One region of the Arthrobacter sp. CAN_A212 genome, then DNA from elsewhere that is predicted to be linked to it. Evidence: riboswitches for the same ligand, from Rfam matches in the RefSeq annotation. Region 1 holds a riboswitch; the other holds the start of a gene.
The links. Region 1 has a riboswitch for thiamine pyrophosphate ahead of IWX64_RS02125 (ECF transporter S component). Riboswitches for the same ligand answer to the same signal wherever they lie in the genome.
Positions count from the first base shown of each region.

Region 2: linked by a shared signal. The riboswitch ahead of IWX64_RS07290 (3-oxoacyl-ACP reductase) and the one ahead of IWX64_RS02125 (ECF transporter S component) in region 1 are both predicted to bind thiamine pyrophosphate.

Region 1 covers NZ_JADOUT010000001.1:448,188-458,062, forward strand. Annotated here, with positions in the region: gene IWX64_RS02110 (RNA polymerase sigma factor) at 1-28, shown strand, start outside; gene IWX64_RS02115 (energy-coupling factor transporter transmembrane component T family protein) at 25-828, opposite strand; gene IWX64_RS02120 (ABC transporter ATP-binding protein) at 825-2,321, opposite strand; gene IWX64_RS02125 (ECF transporter S component) at 2,327-2,944, opposite strand; TPP riboswitch at 3,012-3,128, opposite strand; gene IWX64_RS02130 (DUF4235 domain-containing protein) at 3,261-3,521, shown strand; gene mnhG (monovalent cation/H(+) antiporter subunit G) at 3,531-3,926, opposite strand; gene IWX64_RS02140 (monovalent cation/H+ antiporter complex subunit F) at 3,930-4,187, opposite strand; gene IWX64_RS02145 (Na+/H+ antiporter subunit E) at 4,187-4,771, opposite strand; gene IWX64_RS02150 (Na+/H+ antiporter subunit D) at 4,768-6,378, opposite strand; gene IWX64_RS02155 (Na(+)/H(+) antiporter subunit C) at 6,375-6,869, opposite strand; gene IWX64_RS02160 (Na+/H+ antiporter subunit A) at 6,866-9,874, opposite strand.
Region 2 covers NZ_JADOUT010000007.1:2,623-12,497, forward strand. Annotated here, with positions in the region: gene thiD (bifunctional hydroxymethylpyrimidine kinase/phosphomethylpyrimidine kinase) at 1-842, opposite strand, end outside; gene thiE (thiamine phosphate synthase) at 830-1,501, opposite strand; gene thiM (hydroxyethylthiazole kinase) at 1,498-2,331, opposite strand; TPP riboswitch at 2,323-2,423, opposite strand; TPP riboswitch at 2,514-2,609, shown strand; gene IWX64_RS07290 (3-oxoacyl-ACP reductase) at 2,668-3,432, shown strand; gene IWX64_RS07295 (aldo/keto reductase) at 3,485-4,447, opposite strand; gene ndk (nucleoside-diphosphate kinase) at 4,519-4,935, opposite strand; gene IWX64_RS07305 (DUF4233 domain-containing protein) at 4,977-5,450, opposite strand; gene IWX64_RS07310 (bifunctional folylpolyglutamate synthase/dihydrofolate synthase) at 5,461-6,867, opposite strand; gene ileS (isoleucine--tRNA ligase) at 6,864-9,875, opposite strand, start outside.

The DNA of each region.
Region 1 (9,875 bases):
GGGCCGGGGCAACGAGCCGTCCGGCTAACTGGCGTCGAGGAGGAAGTTCCAGGTCCCGGCCAGCACCGCGGCGGTGACCGCTGTTCCGGCGATCAGCACGCCGACCAGGCAAACCCAGAGGTCCAGCCGGGTGAAGGTGCTTTCCCTCGCCCAGGTGCGGTCCCCTGCTCCGAACCCGCGCGCCTCCATGGCCACCGCCAGCCGGGTGGCCCGACGGATGGCCTGCACAATCAGTCCGAACCCCTGCCCCAGGAAGTTTCGAAACCGGGCCACGGGATTGCCTTCAAACCCGACCCCGCGGGCATGCCGGGCCAGGCCGAGTGTCCGCCACTCGTCCACCAAAAGACCCACCAACCGCAGCCCCGCAAGTGCACCCAGCACAAACCGGTGCGGCATCCTCAGTTTCTGCGCCAGCGCGTCGGCGAGATCCGTCGGGTCGGTGGTCGTCAGCAGGAAAATACCGGGAAGGGCGATGGCCAGCCCACGCAACCCGATAGCGATCCCCGAGTTCACCGAGTCCTGGGTGAAGAGCACCGGACCGAATTCCAGGAGCACCGCTCCCGTCTTCTCCGCCAGCAGGGCCGTGCCATAACCCGCGACCACCGCCGCCACGACCAGCGGCCACGTTCGCTTCAGCAGTTGCCAGGCGCTGATCCCCAGCAGCGGGAGCAGCAGCAGTTCGCTCCCCAGCACGACGGCGGCGCTCACCCAGTCGATGCTGAGCATCACCACCACGGTCACCAGGACCGCAGCGAACAGTTTGGATAGCGGGTTGGCCCGCGGCAGGAGCCGCCCGGTGAGCTGCGGCGTCAGCACATCAACGCTCACGAGGCCGCCTCCGGTACTGCCTGGCTATCGGCGACACGCAGCAGCCGGCTTCCCAGCGCCTCGGTGAACTCCTGGTCGTGGGTGACGGCCACCAGGCTGCCACCGCCCTGAATCAGTTCAGCCATCAGGGCTACCAGCTCCGCCCAGGTGTTGGCGTCCTGCCCGAAGGTGGGCTCATCCAGCACCAGGATGTCGGGGTTCGTGGCCAGCATGGTCGCCACCGACAAGCGGCGCTTTTCACCGCCGGAGAGCGTGAAGGGGTTGGCTTGCAGCAGCGATGTGAGCCTGAGCCGCTCAGCGATCGGATCGACCCGCCGCCGGAGGGTCGCCTCGTCGCTGCCTTCCAGACGGCGCGGCCCGAATTCGAGTTCGTCGATCACCCGGTGGGTGAGGAACTGGTGTTCGGGTTCCTGGAACACGGTTCCGATCCGGGTCACCAGCTGGGCTGACTTCCAGGCGTGGGGGTTGGTGCTGGCGCCGCGGGCGAGCGCCGGAGCGGCCTGAAGCACTCCGCCCCGCGGCGGAAGGAGCCCGGCCAGGGTCAGCGCGAGCGTGGATTTGCCGCCCCCGTTGGGTCCGACAATGCCCAGCGACGCCCCCGCCTGCAGGTCAACGTCGACGCCGTCGAGCACCACTGGACCGCGCCTGGTCCGGGCGACCGAAAGCCCACGGGCTGCCAGCAGCGGGTCCCCGGGGGACGGCAGCACCCCTGGCACAGCTGGCTGGTGCCCGGGGATCCACACGCCGGCCTCCGCCAGCCGCTCGCGGGTGCGGGAGTCCGTGAGGACGGTGCCCGGCGGGCCATCGGCGAGGATACCGCCGTCGGCCGCCAGCACCACCACCCGGTCCACCACGTCAGCCCAGACCGCCACCCGGTGTTCCACCACCACGAAGGTGGCACCGGTTCGATCCAGGACACGGACGACGGCGTCCCGCACCTCCAGGACACCCTCGGGGTCGAGGTTGGCTGTCGGTTCATCCAGCAGCAGCAGCCCGGGCTGCATGGCCAGCACCGCGGCGAGAGCGAGGCGCTGCTTTTGCCCGCCGGAAAGCGCGGTGGTGGACCGGTCCAGGGGAACGTCCAGCCCGACGTCGTCGAGCGCCCGCCGCACCCGCTCCCAGATTTCCGCGCGGGGGACGGACTGGTTCTCGGCCCCGAACGCCACCTCGTCGCCCACCCGGGCGAGGACGATCTGCGTGTCGGGGTCCTGCAGGACCAGCCCGGCGCGTCCCCGGACCCGGCCGGGCGGGCTTCCGTCGAGGGTGAGGGAACCGTGCTCCTCGCCCTGACCGTCGTCGCCGAGCACGCCCGCCAGGCCATGCAGCAGGGTGGACTTCCCGGAACCGGACGCGCCAAGCAACAACACCCGTTCCCCGGGCTCGACCACCAGGTCAATGTCCTGGACCGCTGGTCTCTTGCGCCCGGCGTGCCGCCAGCTCCAGCCGCAGGCTGCGATCCTGACGGCTGCCCGCTCCCTCGTTTGCTCGGCCATACCGGTTAGACGTCAGCCGTTCGTCCGGCGGCGAAGGCGGACAGGACGCCTGTCTTAGCCAGTCCCCGGACGGCCAGCCACGAGAGAAGCCCCGCGATCACCACACCGGAGATGGATGCGAAGACCACGTACATGAGCTGCCATTCCACGGCCCAGAGGGCGTTGTAGAGGATGTTCTCGGAGATGGCGAGGGCCAGTCCAGCACCCAGCCCGGCGAGCAACGCCACCCCGAGGTTCCATTTGCGGTAGAGGAACAGCAGGAAGATCAGCTCGGCCCCCAGTCCCTGGATGGCACCGGAGAGCAGGGTGGTCAGGCCAAACTGGGTGCCGAGGAGTGCCGAAACGGCGGCCGCCAGCACCTCGCAGTAAATGGCCGCGCCGGGTTTCCTGATGATGAGGCCGCCGAGAACCCCGGCGATCAGCCACCCTCCGGTATAGAGTCCTGCCAGTGGCGGGAACGCACTGGTGATCGCCGCGATCCCTGTGTAACCGGCGGACCAGGCGAAGAACACCACCCCGACGGCGACCGCCACCACCGACGCGACGACGATATCGACCACGCGCCACTGATAGTTGGGGCGTCGGGTGGGGGTGTTACGGGTTTGTGCTGGTGATGAAGCCATGTTGAATTCCTCCTGAGGTACAGGAGGGGAGGGCACCTAAGGCCTGCAGCAATGCCACTGGCCGGGCACCCTGAGATACTCGACTCCCTTCGCCGGTACTAGCCGGATCAGGTTCGAGGGTCTGCGGTAGTCCGCACTCTCAGCGCCCGCTCATGATCTGAGCGGCGCTCCCCTGTCGTATGTTTAGCATTTTCCAGCGTACACCTGATCGTTTCACTCCGCCCCCAAACCACCCAGCGTTCGGCGACGGATGCGTCGTTGTCGACGAGGCGAAACGCTAGGCTAGGAAAAAGAGCAACCATCGAAGGAGACACCCATGAACCAGTTTATGAAACTGCTCGGCGTAGCACTGAGCCTCGGAGCCGGAATTGTCGGCGCCAAGCTGGTGGATTTCATCTGGCACAAGACCACCGGCAAGGCATCACCCAAGGATGAGGACGCCCTCGAGAACAGCCTGCGCTCCGCCATCGCGTTCGCCTTGATTTCCGGGGCCGTCCGGGCGGTCCTGCAGGTCCTCACCAACCGCACCACGCAGAAGGCAGCCCTCCGGTTCGCGAAGACCCGCGACCTGACCTAGGCGCCCGCTTTACGTCTCGTCGGGGCGCTCGGCCATATTCGGGTCGGGCGCCCTTTTGCCGGCCGCCTTCTCTACGACCTCATCGAGTTCGTCCATGCTGAGCAGGTCACGCCGCATGTGCTTGGTACGGTAGCCTGCTCGTCCCACCATGTGGGCCGAGACGGGGACGGTCAGCAGCATGAAGATCCAGCACAACAACAGCACGGGCAGCAGGACCCAGCTGCCCAGCTGCAGTGCCATCGCCAGCAGGAACAACAGCAACCCCAACACCTGGGGTTTGGTGGCCGCATGCATTCTGGCCAACAGGTCAGGAAACCGGAGCAGCCCGACACCGGCAGCAACGGACATGAGGGAACCGCCGATCAGGAACACGGCGGTCAGGGCGTCAATCACAGTCTCGTTCATGTCCTATTTCCTGTCCGTCACGAAGCGCGCCACGGTGACCGAGCCGATGAACCCGATCACCGAGATGGCTACCAGGAGCACCACGTTGTCCAGGTGCCGGTTGACCGCCATATCCATGGCAAGCGCCCCACCGATGGTGGCGAGCAGCACGTCGATGGCGAGCACCCGGTCCAGGATGGAGGGGCCCCGGGCAATGCGGTACAGGGCGCACAGGGCGGCCAGGACGAGCAGGCCCGCAGAGATGATGATGGCGACAGTCATCATGTGCTGGCCCCTTCCTGACGGGAGTCGTTCTCCTCATCGAACCGGTCCTCGGCTGTCAGCAGCGCCAGATCGTCCCGCGTTCCCATGATCCTGATCAGCCAGGCTTCGGTGGCGCGCACGTCGGACCGGATTTTTGCAGCATCTTCGGGGGTGACGACGTTCAGGCAGTGCAGGTACAGGGTTGAGGTGGAACGGTCCACCTCAATCACCAGCGATCCGGGGATCAGGGACAGGGCATGCCCTGTGGTGGTGACCAGCAGGTCTGACGGGCTACGCAATTGCACGGCGACGACGGCGTTCACAAGGTGCGGCCCGCGGGTCAACGAGAGCCAGAACACCTCGAAGCTTGCGACCACCAGCTTGTAGATGAACCGGACCGCGAACGGCACGGCGTAGAGCACGTTGAACCGTCCGCTGAGCTCCACCGGGGGCAGGTACAGCAGATTGGCGACGGCGTAGGCGATCAGGCCGCCGAAGATGAGGTTACCCGGGCTGAAGTCCTGCCAGAGTGCACCCCAGACAATGACCAGCCAGATGATCAGGGGCAGTTCGGTGATGAACGGGATCTTCTGCCGGGTCATGGTGCGCTCCCCTCGCCGAGGACAGCCTCAATGTAGTCGGTGCGTTCCAGCATGTTTTTCGCTGCGTTGTCGCTGATCTCGAACAGCGGGCCAGCCAGCAGGGTGAGCAGCAGGCCGAGCCCCACGAGTCCCATGGTCGGACCGACCATGGTGCGTGGCAGCAGGTTGACGGGGTTGCGTCCGGAGAACCGGCCGGTCGTTTCACCGTTGACGCGCTGCGAGGTGCGGACCGCTGAACCGTCAGCCTTGGTTGCCAGCAGGATGGGGTCGGGATGGAGGGCGTCTTCCGGGCGGCGCCAGAACGCGCGGTTCCAGACCCTCGCGATCGCCAGAAGTGTCAGCAGAGAGGTGATCACGCTGGCGCCGACGGCCACGTAGGCGATCGGCGAGCCCAGCTCGACGCCTGCCTGCAGGATCCCCAGCTTGCCAAGGAAGCCGGAGAACGGCGGGATGCCGGCAAGGTTCATGGCCGGAATGAAGAACAGGATTCCGAGGAGCGGAGAGAGTTTGGCCAGACCGCCAAGGCGGTCCATGTTGGCGGTCCCGCCACGACGTTCAATCAGCCCAGTGACCAGGAAGAGACTGGTCTGCACGGTGATGTGGTGGGCCACGTAGAAAATGGCAGCACCCAAGCCGACCACCGTGGAAATCGCCAGCCCGAAAATCATGAATCCGATGTGGCTGACCAGGGTGAAGGAGAGCATTCGTTTGATGTCGGACTGTGCCAGGGCACCGAGGATACCCACCACCATGGTGAGGATCGCGACCACCATCAGCAGCGTATTGATCCGGTCGCCCGGAAAAAGGAGGGTCTCGGTGCGAACCATCGCGTACACGCCCACCTTGGTAAGCAGGCCAGCGAACACTGCGGTCACCGGTGCTGGCGCCGTCGGGTAGGAGTCGGGCAGCCAGAAGGAGAGCGGGAACACCGCAGCCTTGATCCCGAAGGCGACGAGCAGCATCAGGTGCAGCATCATCTGCGTCGCCGGGTCGATTTCGCCCAGTTTCACGGCGAGGTCGGCCAGGTTGATGGTGCCGGTAGCCGCGTAGATCATGCCGATCGCGATCAGGAACAGGAGGGAGGACACCACGCTGACCACCACGTAGGTGACCCCGGCACGGATCCGGGGTGTGGTTCCGCCCAGGGTCATCAGCACGTAGCTTGCGGTCAGCAGGATCTCGAAGCCGACGTACAGGTTGAACAGGTCACCGGACATGAACGCGTTGGAGACGCCCGCCACCAGGATGAGGTAGGTGGGGTGGAAGATCGAGATCGGCCCGTCCTCGTCCCCGTCGGTCATTCCCTGCCCGGTGGCGTAGACCAGCACGGCCAGGCTGATTGCCGTTGAGATGACCAGCATCAGCGCCGAGAACTGATCGACCACCAGGGTGATGCCGAACGGTGGCATCCAGCCGCCGATGAACACCGCGGTTGCGCCGTTCACTGCAGCGTTCTGGAGCAGGAACAGTTCGAGGATCAGGGTGATGCTCAGCGTGGAGATGCTCACCGCACGCTGTGACCTTGAGTGGCGGATCAGGAGGAAGGCGATTGCCGCACCGAGGAAGGGCAGGACTACCGCCAGCGGTGCGTAGCTTGCGATGTTCACCGTGGCTCCTTCGGGTCGGCGGAGAGGTCGAGGACTCCTGCGTTCTGGGATCCGGGGGCTTCCTCGGCCTCCTCAAGCGGCGTGAACTCGGTGGTCTCCTCGGGCACATCGGCGTCGTCTTCGGCGTCGAAGCTGCTCTGACTGGCCACCCTGCGGTCCTCCATGTCGTCCTGCACCTCATCGCGCCTGCCCAGCACCCAGGACCGGTAGATGATGCCGAGCATGAAGGCTGTGACGGCGAAGGAGATCACAATGGCCGTGAGGATCAGCGCCTGGGGCAGCGGATCAGAGTAGGCGTCGGCGGGGATTTCCTCGGAGTACAGCGGTGCGACGCCAGCCCGGCCTCCGGTGGAGAGCAGGAGAATGTTGGCACCGTTGGCCAGCAGGATCAGGCCCAGCAGGACCCGGGTCAGGCTGCGCTCCAGCAGCAGGTAGATGCCGCCCGCGAAGAGGGCTGCCATGACCACCAGCAGGGTGATGTTCACGCTCATCGGACCACTCCCTCGCCGGACTCGGTATGTTCTTGTTGCTGCGCCTGCATGTCGTCCGGATCGGTCGATGCGGAGAGGCCCTCGCTGCGTTCGTCAATCTCCGAGCCCAGGCTGCGCAGCACGTCAAGCACCAGCCCAACGACCACCAGATAGACGCCGATGTCGAAGATGGTCGAGGTGACGAACTTGACGTCCCCGAAGACCGGCATCCAGAACTCCAGGATGGCGGTCTGGAGGATCTGACCGCCCAGCAGCAGCGGGATCAATGCGCTGAGGGAGGTGGTCGCCATACCCGCACCGAGCAAAACCCCCGCACTGACCGGGCTGGCTTCCGCCAGCTCGAAGCGCCCACCCGCCAGGTAGCGCACGGTCAGTGCCAGCCCGGCCATCAGCCCACCGGCGAATCCACCGCCCGGCAGATTGTGGCCCGCGAGGAGCAGGTAGATCGAGAAAATGATGATCGAGTGGAAAAGCAACCGGGTGATGACCTCGAAGATGATCGACCTGCGCTCGGGTGCGAGGGTCCGTCCGGCCACCAGCCACGCGTCCCGGGAGACCGACGAGAACTTCTTCGCCAGCTCCAGCGCCGCGGCTTCCCGCCCGAACACGCCCAGGGGTTCCTGCCCGCGATCGACCGAACCAGATTTGACGCTTTCGGCCCGCTGGCGGGTGTCACCGCGCCCGCGGATGAAGATCAGGCTGGCAATACCGGTGGCGGCAATGGCCAGCACCGAAATCTCGCCGTAAGTGTCCCAGGCCCTGATGTCCACCAGGGTGACGTTGACGATGTTCTCCCCGCCTCCGCCCTCGTAGGCCAGGCCCGGATATTCAAGGGACACCGGGGCGGCGATGCGTGAGGCCATGGAGGACATCGCGATTGCCGCCATGACCAGACCGAAGGAGATCCCCAGGACGGCGCGGAGCAACCGGTACCGTCCCGGCTCCTTTTGCCACAGCCGTGCGGGTAGCGAGCGCAGCGCGAGCACGAAGGCGACCAGCACGATCGTCTCTACCAGCATTTGGGTCAACGCCAGGTCGGGGGCGCCCTGCAGCGCGAAAATCAGTGCCATTCCATACCCGGTCACCCCGACCATGAGCACCGCCATGAACCGCTTGGTGGCGCGGATCGCAGCGAGGATGCCAAGGATGATGACGACGCCGGCCGCCACCTGCGCCGGCGAGTCCGCGTAGTGCCACTGGTCCGGAAGCGGCGCGTCGTAGAACACGATCGCCGTCAGCGGAGTGATGATGGCCATGGTCAGGATGACGAAGAGATAGAACGCCAGCGAACCTCGCTGGGTGCGTCCGGTGATCCAGACGGCGACGTCGTCGAGCGTACCGATCGTGTATTTGTAGCCGCGTTCGGCGTCGATCAGGGCCGGTACCCTGGACTGTGCCCGCTCCACCTGGGCGCGGAACCAGAACAAGAGGACGCCGACGACGATGGTGACCACTGACAAGGCAAGGGCTGGGGTGAAACCGTGCCACAGGGCAAGGTAGCTGTCCTCGCCGTCGGCCTCGAACAGCGTCACGTACGGCTGAATGATGGCGTCCAGCGGGGCCGGCCAGAGTCCAAGCCCCACGGTGAAGACGGTGAGGAGGGCCGGGGCGAAAAGGAATGATTTCTCCACGCGGGTGAACTCAGTGGCTTCCTTCCCCTTGCAGGCGAATCCGCCCCAGACGAACCGGGCGCTGTAGGCGAAGGTGAGCGCCGAACCGGCCACTATGCCGATGAGCAGCAGGGTGCCGATGGGAGTGGGATCGATCTCTGCCTGATGGACAAAGGTCTCGAAGATTGATTCCTTGGCCACGAAACCCAGCAGGGGTGGAATGCCGGCCATTGATGCTGCGGCGATGGTCGCGATGACGGCGAGGGCGGGGGCAGTTTTGCGGATTCCGGCGAGCTTGCGGATATCGCGGGTGCCGGCCTGATGGTCGATGATGCCGACCACCAGGAACAGCGTCGCCTTGAACAGCCCGTGCGCCACGAGCATGCCGAGGCCGGCGAGCGCCCCGCCGGGCCCGCCCAGGCCTACCACCATGGTGAGGAATCCGAGCTGGCTGACGGTACCGTACGCGAGGATCAGTTTCAGGTCGTGCTGGCGCAGCGCCCGCCACCCGCCGATCAGCATGGTGGCCAATCCGAGGATCATGATCATCGGCAGCCAGGAGGCGGCGTCGGCAAACCCCGGGGCGAAACGCGCCACCAGGTAGATGCCGGCCTTCACCATCGCTGCCGCGTGCAGGTAAGCGCTCACCGGGGTGGGAGCGGCCATGGCGCCGGGGAGCCAGAAGTGGAACGGAATCAGCGCCGACTTGGTGACCGCTCCGACCAGGATCAGACCAATCGCGACGTCGACCACCAGTCCGTTGGACAGCAGCGATTCGGACTGGGCCATGATGTCCGAGATCCGATAGGTGCCAGCGGTCTGGCCCAGCATGATCATGCCGACCAGCATCGTGAGCCCGCCGAGGGTGGTGACAATCAGCGCCTGCAGGGCTGCGCGGCGTGCCGCAAGGCGGTGCCGGGAGTAACCGATCAGCAGGTAGGACAGGACCGTGGTCAGTTCCCAGAAAATGAACAGCAGGATCATGTCGTCGGCGGTGACCAGCCCGAACATGGCACCGGCGAACGCGAGGAGCTGAGCGCCGAACGGCCCGAGATTGGGGTCGTTCTGCTTGAAGTACCGTGCGCAGTAGAACAGGACCAGGGCACCGATGCCGAGGATGAGGAGCGATAGCACGGCGGCCAGCGTGTCCATCCGGAAGGCCAGTTCCAGGGTGAGGCTCGGGATCCACCGGAAGATGATGGACGGTGGAGCGTTGGGCTGGCCCTCGAGGAGGTTCTGCCCCTCCCCCGTGTACTGGTCGAAGGTGATGACCAGCCAGACGAACGCAGCACCGGGGACGGCAGCCAGCACGTAGAAGGCCGAGCGTCCGAGCCGGCGGAAGATCAGGGGCGCAACAAAGGCTACCGCGAACAACGCGATGAGCACGATTAGCACG
Region 2 (9,875 bases), on a different contig from region 1:
GCTGGCCATAAGTGGTGGAAGTGGTTGATCGGTCCGCTACCGTCACCAACCTGCAATTCGTCGGCGTAAGTCAAGGCCTCCTGCAGCCACTTCTTCACCTCACTGACGGCGATACCCCAGTCCCCCGTGCGCGCCATGACGGTCGCAACGGCAGCGGACAATGAACACCCTGTTCCATGGGTGTTGTCGGTCGGGACTCGGGGAGCGAGGAACTCGCGAAGGGTCTCCCCGGCCATTCCTGCCGCATCCACCAGGGCATCCGGGCTCGAATCCGTGAGCAGGTGCCCACCCTTGACGAGGACAGCCGTTCCGGTGCTGGCAGAGAGCCGCTGCGCCTGGTCCAGGGCCTCCGGCCAGTGCGTGGCAACCGGAGCGCCGACCAGAACCGCGAGCTCGGGCAGATTAGGCGTTACCAGGCTTACCGTTCCGACCAGGCCCCGCATGGATGCTTCCGCCGAGTCAGCCAGCAGTCTGTCGCCGCTGGTGGCAATCATGACGGGATCAAGCACCACCAGCTGTGGTTGAACGCGGAGGAGCCACTCGTGGACAACCTCGATGGTCGCCACGTCACCGAGCATCCCGACCTTCACGGCGTCGATGGTCACGTCGTCGCTCACTGCATCCAACTGTTCACGCAGAAACGGGGTCGGTGGAGTGTGCACCGAGCGGACGCCTCTCGTGTTCTGCGCGACGAGCGCTGTCACGACAGCCATCCCGTAACCGCCCATCGCGGCAATACTCTTCAGATCGGCCTGGATGCCCGCCCCGCCCGTGGGATCCGTTCCGGCGATGCTGAGAACGCGGGGGACCCGGCGGAGGGCAAGCGGCCCTAGGATCGCCATTGGCCGGCCAACTCTCGCGCTGCTGCCTCCGGATCGGTCGACGCACAGACGGCTGAGACGACCGCGACCCCTGCAGCCCCGGCGTCGCGGAGGGGGCGTACATCGGATACCCCGATCCCGCCAATTGCCACACACGGCAAAGAGCTTCCCGAAGCCAGAGCACCGAATCCTTCGGTTCCCAACGGATCGGGATGATCAGCTTTGGTGGCTGTCGCATGGATGGCACCAATCCCCAAATAGTCCACGGTCGAAGCCGGCAGGTTGTGAGCGGTCCCGATTTCGCTGCCGGTGGCAGCGCTGAGGCCTACGATCGCACCCGGACCGACGATTGACCGCACCAAATGGACGGGCAGGTCGGATTGACCAACGTGCACTCCGGCGACCTGTGCTCCGCGGGCCCGAGCAGCCAGGAAGACGTCAACCCGGTCGTCGACCAACACGGGGACAATCGATCCAACCGATTCGGCAACCGCGAGAAGTAACTGGAGCAGACCCCTGGTTGACGCGTTCTTGTCGCGCACCTGAACCATGGTCGCGCTGCCGGCCACCGCCGCTGCAACGACGTCGGCTACCGGAGTAGGTTGGCACAGGCCAGTGTCAGTCACAAGGTACAGAGACAGCTGGTCCCGAAGGGTCACCGCCTCGTTCCATCGCTTCATCGCGCGCCGTCCGATGGGCTCACCGCAAGGAGATTCAGACCGGAGGCGACGTCGTCGGGTGTCACGGCAGCCAGCCGGTCGAGGAATTCGATGGCGAAGCTCCCGGGTCCGTTTGCTCGCGCCGCCGCCTGCTCCGCTGCGAGGGTGTACACACCCGTGGCCGCAGTGGCCGCGAGAACGGCATCGTCGGTTAGAGCGGCGAAGGCAGCCATGACGGCCCCCAGCGCGCAGCCCCCACCCGTCACCTTCGTAAGCAGGGCATGCCCGTTCGCTACGACTACGGCATCTCCATCCGGACCAACCATGAGATCGTGGGCGCCTGATATGGCCACAGCCGACGACGTCGACCGTGAGAGTGACCGGGCCGCGTGCAGAGCATCCAGAGGATCGTCGGTGGAATCGACTCCGCGACCACCAGAGCCCGCACCCGCCAAAGCGAGGATCTCGGAGGCATTCCCCCGAATGATCCTCGGGCTCCGCCCCGCCAGCTGACCGGCCAGCTCCGTGCGGACAGAGAGGAATCCGACGGCCACGGGGTCCAGCACCCACGGCGTCCCGGCGGCATTCGCCGCAACCACGGCTTCGGTCATCGCCGTCTGCTGATCCCGCTGGGGAGTTCCCAAATTGATAAGGATCCCCGACGCGACGGAGGCGAACTGCTTGGCTTCCGAGGGAATATCCACCATGGCCGGCGCCGCCCCGACCGCGAGGAGGACATTGGCGGTGAAGTTGGTCACCACCGCGTTGGTAATACATTGGACCAAGGGGGTGGTGGACCGTAATTCTTCGAGCAGTCGAGCACAATCAGATGATGCATGACGAACAGTCATCCACGACATCCCTTCGCTAGTTCGAACTAGATCAGGTTCAACGGGTGTCAATTCTCAGCTGCTTCTGGTGAGCAGCACCCCGTGCCATGGTCACCACCCTAACCGCTACGCCCCAGACCTACCCAAATCCCCGCGCCAGCCCTGCCGGGTAGCGGGACGGTCTCCCCGCCGGTTACTGTGTCAGGAGCGACACGGGGTGCCGGTTCTTGCTGGCTGAGATCATACCCGTCGAACCTGATCCAGTTCGGACTGGCGAAGGGATGTCCATCCGGTCTTTTCGGTCGGTTCATGCGTCTTTTCGCCCCGCTTATCACACGACTTCAGACGGGGTACTGCATGCAACTCACCGAACAGATTGTCCTGGTTACCGGAGGCGGTCGGGGCTTGGGCCGGAGCATCGTCGAGGCGTTCTCGGCTGAAGGCACCCGCGTAGTCATTAACTACCGGGCCAGCTCAGCCCAGGCTCACGAGCTCGCCGCCCAGATCGGTCCGGAACGGGCATTGGCTGCAGCAGCGGATGTAACGGACCCTTTGCAGGTCGGCGATCTCCTCGAACGAGCGCGGGTGCACTTCGGAGCTCCTGTCACCACGGTGGTGAACAACGCGCTGGCATCATTCACTTTCAATGGGGATGCCCGCTCCACCGCAGCGGAGATCAGTTGGACTGATTTCAGCGCCCAGTTCGCCGGCAGCGTCAAAGCCAGCCTGAACACCACGCAGGCAGCACTTCCGGGAATGCGTGGGCACAACTTCGGGCGCATCATCAACATCGGCACGAACCTGTTCCAGAACCCTGTGGTGCCTTATCACGACTACATCGCGGCGAAAGCAGCGCTGCTTGCGCTGACCCGGACCCTGGCGAAAGACCTTGGCCCGCAGAACATCACTGTCAACATGGTCTCCGGGGGGCTCCTGCGCACCACTGACGCCAGCGCCGGGACCCCCGACGACGTCTTCGATTACATCGCCGCATCAACCCCGCTGGGGCGGGTGACCACTCCGCAGGAGTTCGCCGACGCTGTCCTCTTCTTCGCCTCGCCCTGGGCCCGGTCCGTAACTGGGCAGAACCTGGTGGTTGATGGCGGGTTGGTGATGGACTGATCAATGCCTTGATCAGTCCCGGCTCCCAGGCGGCCAAGGAGCTTCGACTGGTCTAGGCGGCCCGCGGGAAAATGCGGTCGAGCTCCTGCAGTTCCGTTTCTGAGGGTACCCAGCACACCGCTTCGGCGTTCTGCTCGATCTGTTCCGGCTTGGTGGCGCCCGCAATGACCGAGGCGACGGACGGCTGGGCCGCCAGCCAGGAGAAGGCAACCTGCAGTTCGGTCAGGTCACGGGCCCTTGCGAAGGCTCCAAAGTCGGCGAGCTGGTCCCAGTCGGCGCCGTCCAGCAGGTTGGTGCGGGAGTGGGTGAGCCTGCTGCCCGCCGGAACCTTCGATGCACTGTACTTGCCGGTCAGCAGTCCGTTGGCGAGGGGAAAGAAGGGGAGCACGCCGATCCCGTACGCTTCGGCTGCGGGGACAACCTCGGCTTCGATCCCGCGTTCGAGAAGATTCCAGTGGTTTTGGGCCGAGATGAAGGGCGTGTATCCGCCGAGCTGGGCTACGAACTCGGCCTCGGCGAGCTGCCAGCCGGCCCGGTTGGAATGGCCGATGTACCTGACCTTGCCGCTGGTGACCAGGGCGTCCAGCGCAGAAAGGGTCTCCTCGATGGGCGTCAGCGGGTCTGGCGCGTGGAACTGGTACAGGTCGATCCAGTCGGTGCCCAGGCGTCGCAGCGATGCGTCGACAGCCTTCATGATGTACCGGCGCGATCCGCGCGCACCCCAGTCCGGACCGTTGGCGCCTTTCAGGTCCAGGCCGAATTTGGTGGCGATGAGCACGTCGTCGCGGTTCTTGACGAGTGCCTTGCCCAGCATTTCCTCGCTCAGGCCGGGGGTTTTGCCGTAGGAATCGGCCACGTCGAAAAAGTTGATTCCCGCATCGATGGCGGCTCCGATGACGGCGTTGGTGCCACGCTGCGTCTCGGTGGGCGTTCCGGAGCGGCCCAGGTTGTTGCAACCGAGCCCCACCACTGAAACGTTCAGTCCGGAGTTGCCAAGTCTGCGATATTCAGTCATGGGACTACGCTACAACATCGGTTACCCGGGGCACCTTCTGGTGCCCCGGGTAAAATCTCTCATGTTCGGGTTCAGGCGAACCAGATACCCATTTCCCGCTGCGCCGATTCTGCCGAGTCCGAACCGTGGACCAGGTTCTGCTGCACCTTCAAACCCCAGTCCCGGCCCAGATCTCCCCGGATGGTGCCGGGTGCGGCGGCTGTTGGCTCGGTGGCACCGGCGAGGGACCGGAATCCTTCGATGACCCGCTCGCCCTCAAAGATCGCGGCGACGATGGGCCCACTGAGCATGAACTCGACGAGCGGTTCGAAGAAGGGCTTGCCGACGTGCTCCTCGTAGTGCTCTTCGAGCATTGCACGGGTGGCCGACACCATTTTCAGGTCCACCAGGGTGTACCCCTTGGCTTCAACCCGGGCCAGAATAGTCCCGGACAGAGCGCGGGAAACGCCGTCGGGCTTGATCAGTACAAGAGTGCGTTCAGCGCTCACAGAAGTCCTCCAAAGTGTTGGGTATGGCCAGTGGAACTCTACTAAACATTAGTGCCGGGCTCTGACCCGCCCTCGGGGTTCGCCCGTTCCCATTCGGCCTGCTGACGGTCACGCTCCTCGTTTTCGGCGTCAAGGCGGATCCCGGTACGGATTCCGTACAGCCAGGTCAGGGCGAACAGCACCCCGATCAGGAACATGGTGGGTTCGATGAACCCGGTAGCGATGATGACCAGTTGCAGCACCCAGCCGATGGCAATGCCGTACGGCTTGGTCAGGAACGCGCACGCCCCGACCAGTGCGATGGCCAACGCAATCCCCACGGTTAGGATCAACACTGGTGAGATGGTGTCGCGCAACAAGCCGAATGCGGCGAGGGTCGCAAACAAAACCACCAGCGCTTCGAGGGTGAGGACCACTGAGGCAAAGGTGACTTTGATGGAACGCCGTTTCTTCGGCATTCCGGGTCGCCACTCCCGCTGCGCCTTGGTCATACGGCGTTTCCGGTTTTGCTCCATGTGCACTCCCCTACTTACCCAGCAGGGTGCGGGCCTCCCCCACCACCGTGATCGAACCGGTGATGAGGATGCCCCCTGCGAGGTCGTTGTTTTCCTCGGCCTTCATGACGGCCCATTCAAGCGCGTCGTCGAGCCGTTCGGCGATGTGGACGTGTTCCTCGGCGAACCCGGCCGCTAGCGCGTCCTGCAGCAGATCAGCAGCAGGGATGGCGCGCGGTGAATTCGACTGGGTCAGGCAGACGTCCTCGAGGATGCCACCCAGTTCCTCATGCAGCTCGGCCAGGATGGCTCCCGCATCCTTGTCCTGGAGCACGCCGACCACCAGGATCAACCGGCTGAAGTCGAAGGCTTCCTTGACGGCTGCCGCGGTTGCCTTGGCGCCGGCCGCGTTGTGCGCCGCGTCGACGATGATGCTCGGTGCCGTGCGCACCACTTCGATCCGCCCCGGCGAGGTGACGGTTCGCAACCCTTCGCGGACCACCGCGGCGTCGAGTTCACGGGTCCCGCCACCGATGAATGCCTCGACGGCGGCGACGGCGACGGCGGCGTTCTGCGCCTGATGCGCCCCGTGCAGGGGCAGCAGCAGTTCCTCGTACCGGCCGGCTATCCCGTTGATGGACAGCACCTGACCGCCGACGCCGATGGTCCTGGTTTCGACCCCGAACTCAACTCCCTCGAACCGGAACTCAACGCCGACTTCGCGAGCCTTCTCGAGGAGCACCTGGGCGGCCTCGTGGGGCTGGGCCGCGCTGATCAGGAAGCCGCCCGGTTTGATGATCCCCGACTTTTCCAAGGCAATATCGTATTCGGTGTCACCGAGCAGCTCGGTGTGATCGAGGGAAATCGGCGTGACAACTGCTACCTGGCCGTCGCCCACGTTGGTTGCGTCGGTGATGCCGCCGAGCCCTACCTCGATGATGGCGACGTCGACGGGCTCGTCGGCGAAGACCGCGAACGCGAGAATGGTGATGCTTTCGAAGTAGGTCAGCCGGGGGTCCCCCGCCGCTTCCAGTTCACCGTCGATGATTTCCAGGAACGGCCGGATCTCATCCCAGATCCGGACGAAGGTCTCATCCGAGACCGGTTCGCCGTCGATACTGATCCGTTCGGTGACGCTGCTCAGGTGGGGGCTGGTGTAGCGTCCGGTCCGCAGCTCGTGGGCCCGCAGGATGCCCTCGACCATGCGTGCGGTCGAGGTCTTCCCGTTGGTCCCGGTCAGGTGGATGATCGGGTACGCCTTGTTGGGTTCGCCAAGGATCTCCATCGCCCTGAGCATCGGCGCCATCCGGGGTTCCATTTTGTTCTCGGGCGCCCGGCTGAGTAGTTCAGCGTAGACGCTCTCGACCGAGAACCGGTCAAAGCTCCCTACCGGGGCCGGGCCTTCGGCGTCCATTGGTTCCGGGGTCTGCTGGCTCATGGGTGCCTCTCTACTGTGACTGTGTACTCGCCGACGGTCAGCGCGCCGTCAGCCGGCGATGCGGCGACGAAGTGCAGGTCGGTGGTCAGCGTTTCCGCCTTGATCAGCGGTGCGTTGGCTGTCAGCGCGTCCACCAGTTCGGGTGCCGCGCGGAGCGTGGTCGTGATCCGGTCGCTGATGTGCAGGTCAGCGTCGCGGCGGGCCTGTTGGATGGCACGGATGGCGTCCCTGGCCGCTCCTTCGGCGGCGAGTTCGTCGGTGACCTCCGTGTCGAGGACCAGGAACCCACCCCCGGGCAGGACTGTGACAGCCTTCCCGGAGTTGTCGCCGTCGTCGGACACGACCGTCTCCAGGGTGTACTCGTGGGGCTCGAGCGCCAGTTCACCGGCGGTCACCGCACCGTCGGCGGTTACCGACCAGTCACCGGACTTGGCTGCCTTGATGGCGGCCTGGACGTTTTTGCCCAGCCGCGGGCCGGCGGCACGGGCGTTCACCACGAGCTTGCTCACAATCCCGAATTCCTCGGGTGAGGCGTCGGCCGCGTCGATCAGCCGGACCTTCTTGATGTTCAGCTCATCAGCGATGATCCCCTGATACTGACCGTCAAGGTTCCCAGCGGACGGCGCTACCACCGTGAGGTTGGCGAGCGGCAACCTCACCCGCAGGTTGGCCGCCTTCCGCAGGCTGGAGCCGGTGGAGCAGATCTGGCGGGTGCGTTCCATCCGCTCGACGAGGTCGGGAGCCTCGGGGAACGCCGATGCCTCGGGCCAGTCGGTGAGGTGCACCGAACGCCCGCCGGTCAGTCCACGCCAGATTTCCTCGGTGACGAGGGGCAGCAGCGGCGCTGCCGCCCGGCAGACAGCCTCGAGGCAGGTGTAGAGCACGTCGAAGGCGTCGGTGTCTTCGTCGAAAAACCGCTGCCGGCTCCGGCGGACGTACCAGTTGGTCAACGTATCCAGGTAGCGGCGCAGGGTCTCGCAGGCGTCGCTGATGTTGAAGGCATCCAGGGACGCCGTCATGTCCCGCACCAGATTTCCGGTGTAGGCGAGGATGTAGCGGTCGACGGGCTCCGCGAGGCGGTCGGCCTGCTCCGAGCCCACCGTTTTCGCTTCGTATCCGGTACCGCCAGCGGCGGCATTCGTGTACAGGCTGAAGAAGTGCCACACGTTCCAGAGCGGGAGGATGACCTGCCGGACGCCGTCGCGGATGCCCTGCTCGGTGACGATCAGGTTGCCACCGCGCAGGACCGGGGAGGACATGAGGAACCAGCGCATCGCGTCGGCGCCGTCACGGTCGAGGACCTCGGTGACGTCCGGGTAGTTGCCCAGGCTCTTCGACGCCTTCTGGCCGTCGTCGCCCAGCACGATGCCGTGGCTGATGACGTTCCGGAACGCAGGCCGGTCGAACAGCGCCGTGGAGAGGACGTGCAGCATATAGAACCAGCCGCGGGTCTGACCGATGTACTCCACAATGAAGTCGGCGGGGTTGTGCGACTCGAACCATTCCTGGTTCTCCATCGGGTAGTGCACCTGAGCGAACGGCATGGAGCCGGAGTCGAACCAGACGTCCAGGACGTCCTCGACCCGGCGCATGGTGGACTGACCCTCCGCCGGGGAGCGGGGGTCGTCGGGGTTCGGCCGGGTCAGCTCGTCAATGAACGGGCGGTGCAGGTCGGGCTCGCCGGCCTTGTTCAGCGGCAGCCGCCCGAAGTCGGCCTGGATCTCGGCGAGAGAGCCGTAGACGTCGGTGCGGGGGTACGCGGGGTCGTCGGACTGCCAGACCGGGATAGGGCTCCCCCAGTACCGGTTTCGGCTGATCGACCAGTCCCGGGCGTTCTGCAGCCATTTGCCGAACTGTCCGTCCTTCACGTTCTCAGGGATCCAGTTGATGCCCTGGTTCAGGTCCACCATCCGGTCCTTGATTTTCGTGACCTCGACAAACCAGGAGGACACCGCACGGTAGATCAGCGGGTTGCGGCACCGCCAGCAGTGCGGGTAGCTGTGGACGTAGCTCGCCTGGCGGACCAGCCTGCCGCTGTCCTTCAGCACCCGGGTGATCGGCTTGTTGGCGTCGAAAACCTGCAGTCCCACAATGTCGGCGAGGGGCCCGTGCCCGTACATCGGCAGGAAGCGCGCCCCTTCATCCACTGACAGGATGACCTGGATCCCGGCCTCCTCGCAGATCTTCTGATCCTCCTCGCCGTAGGCGGGCGACTGGTGCACGATGCCGGTGCCGTCGGTGGTGGTCACATAATCGGCCACCAGGAAGCGGAAGGCGTTCCGATAGCCGCCCTGTTCGGGGTCAGTCAGGTAATCCCACAGTGGTTCGTAGGCCAGATCGGCCAGCTCGGCGCCCTGCAGGGAACGTTCGACGGCGGCGGTCGCCTCCTTCGCGGAGGCGTAGCCGAGGTCCTTGGCATAGTTGCCCAAAAGATCAGCGGCGATGAGGAAGCGGCGGTCGTCGTCGGCCAGTGACGCTCCAGCGGGCACCACTGCGTAGGTGATGTCCGGCCCGACGGCGAGGGCAGCGTTGGTGGGCAGGGTCCAGGGCGTGGTGGTCCAGGCGAGGGCCTGCACGCCGGCGAGATCCTGGGACAGCGCGGTGGAACCGGCGAGGATGGGGAAGGTCACCGTGACGGTCTGGTCCTGGCGGTCCTGGTAGACGTCGTCGTCCATCCGCAGCTCGTGGTTGGACAGCGGCGTTTCGTCGTTCCAGCAGTACGGCAGGACGCGGTAGCCGTTGTAGGTGAGGCCCTTGTCATACAAATTCTTGAACGCCCAGATCACCGACTCCATGTAGTCGACGTTCAGGGTCTTGTAGTCATTGTCGAAGTCCACCCAGCGCGCCTGGCGGGTCACGTAGTCCTGCCACTCCCCGGCATACTTCATGACCGATGACCGGCAGGCGTCGTTGAACTTGTCGATGCCCATGGCTTCGATCTGGGCCTTGTCGCTCATGCCGAGCTGCTTCATGGCCTCGAGCTCGGCGGGCAGCCCGTGGGTGTCCCA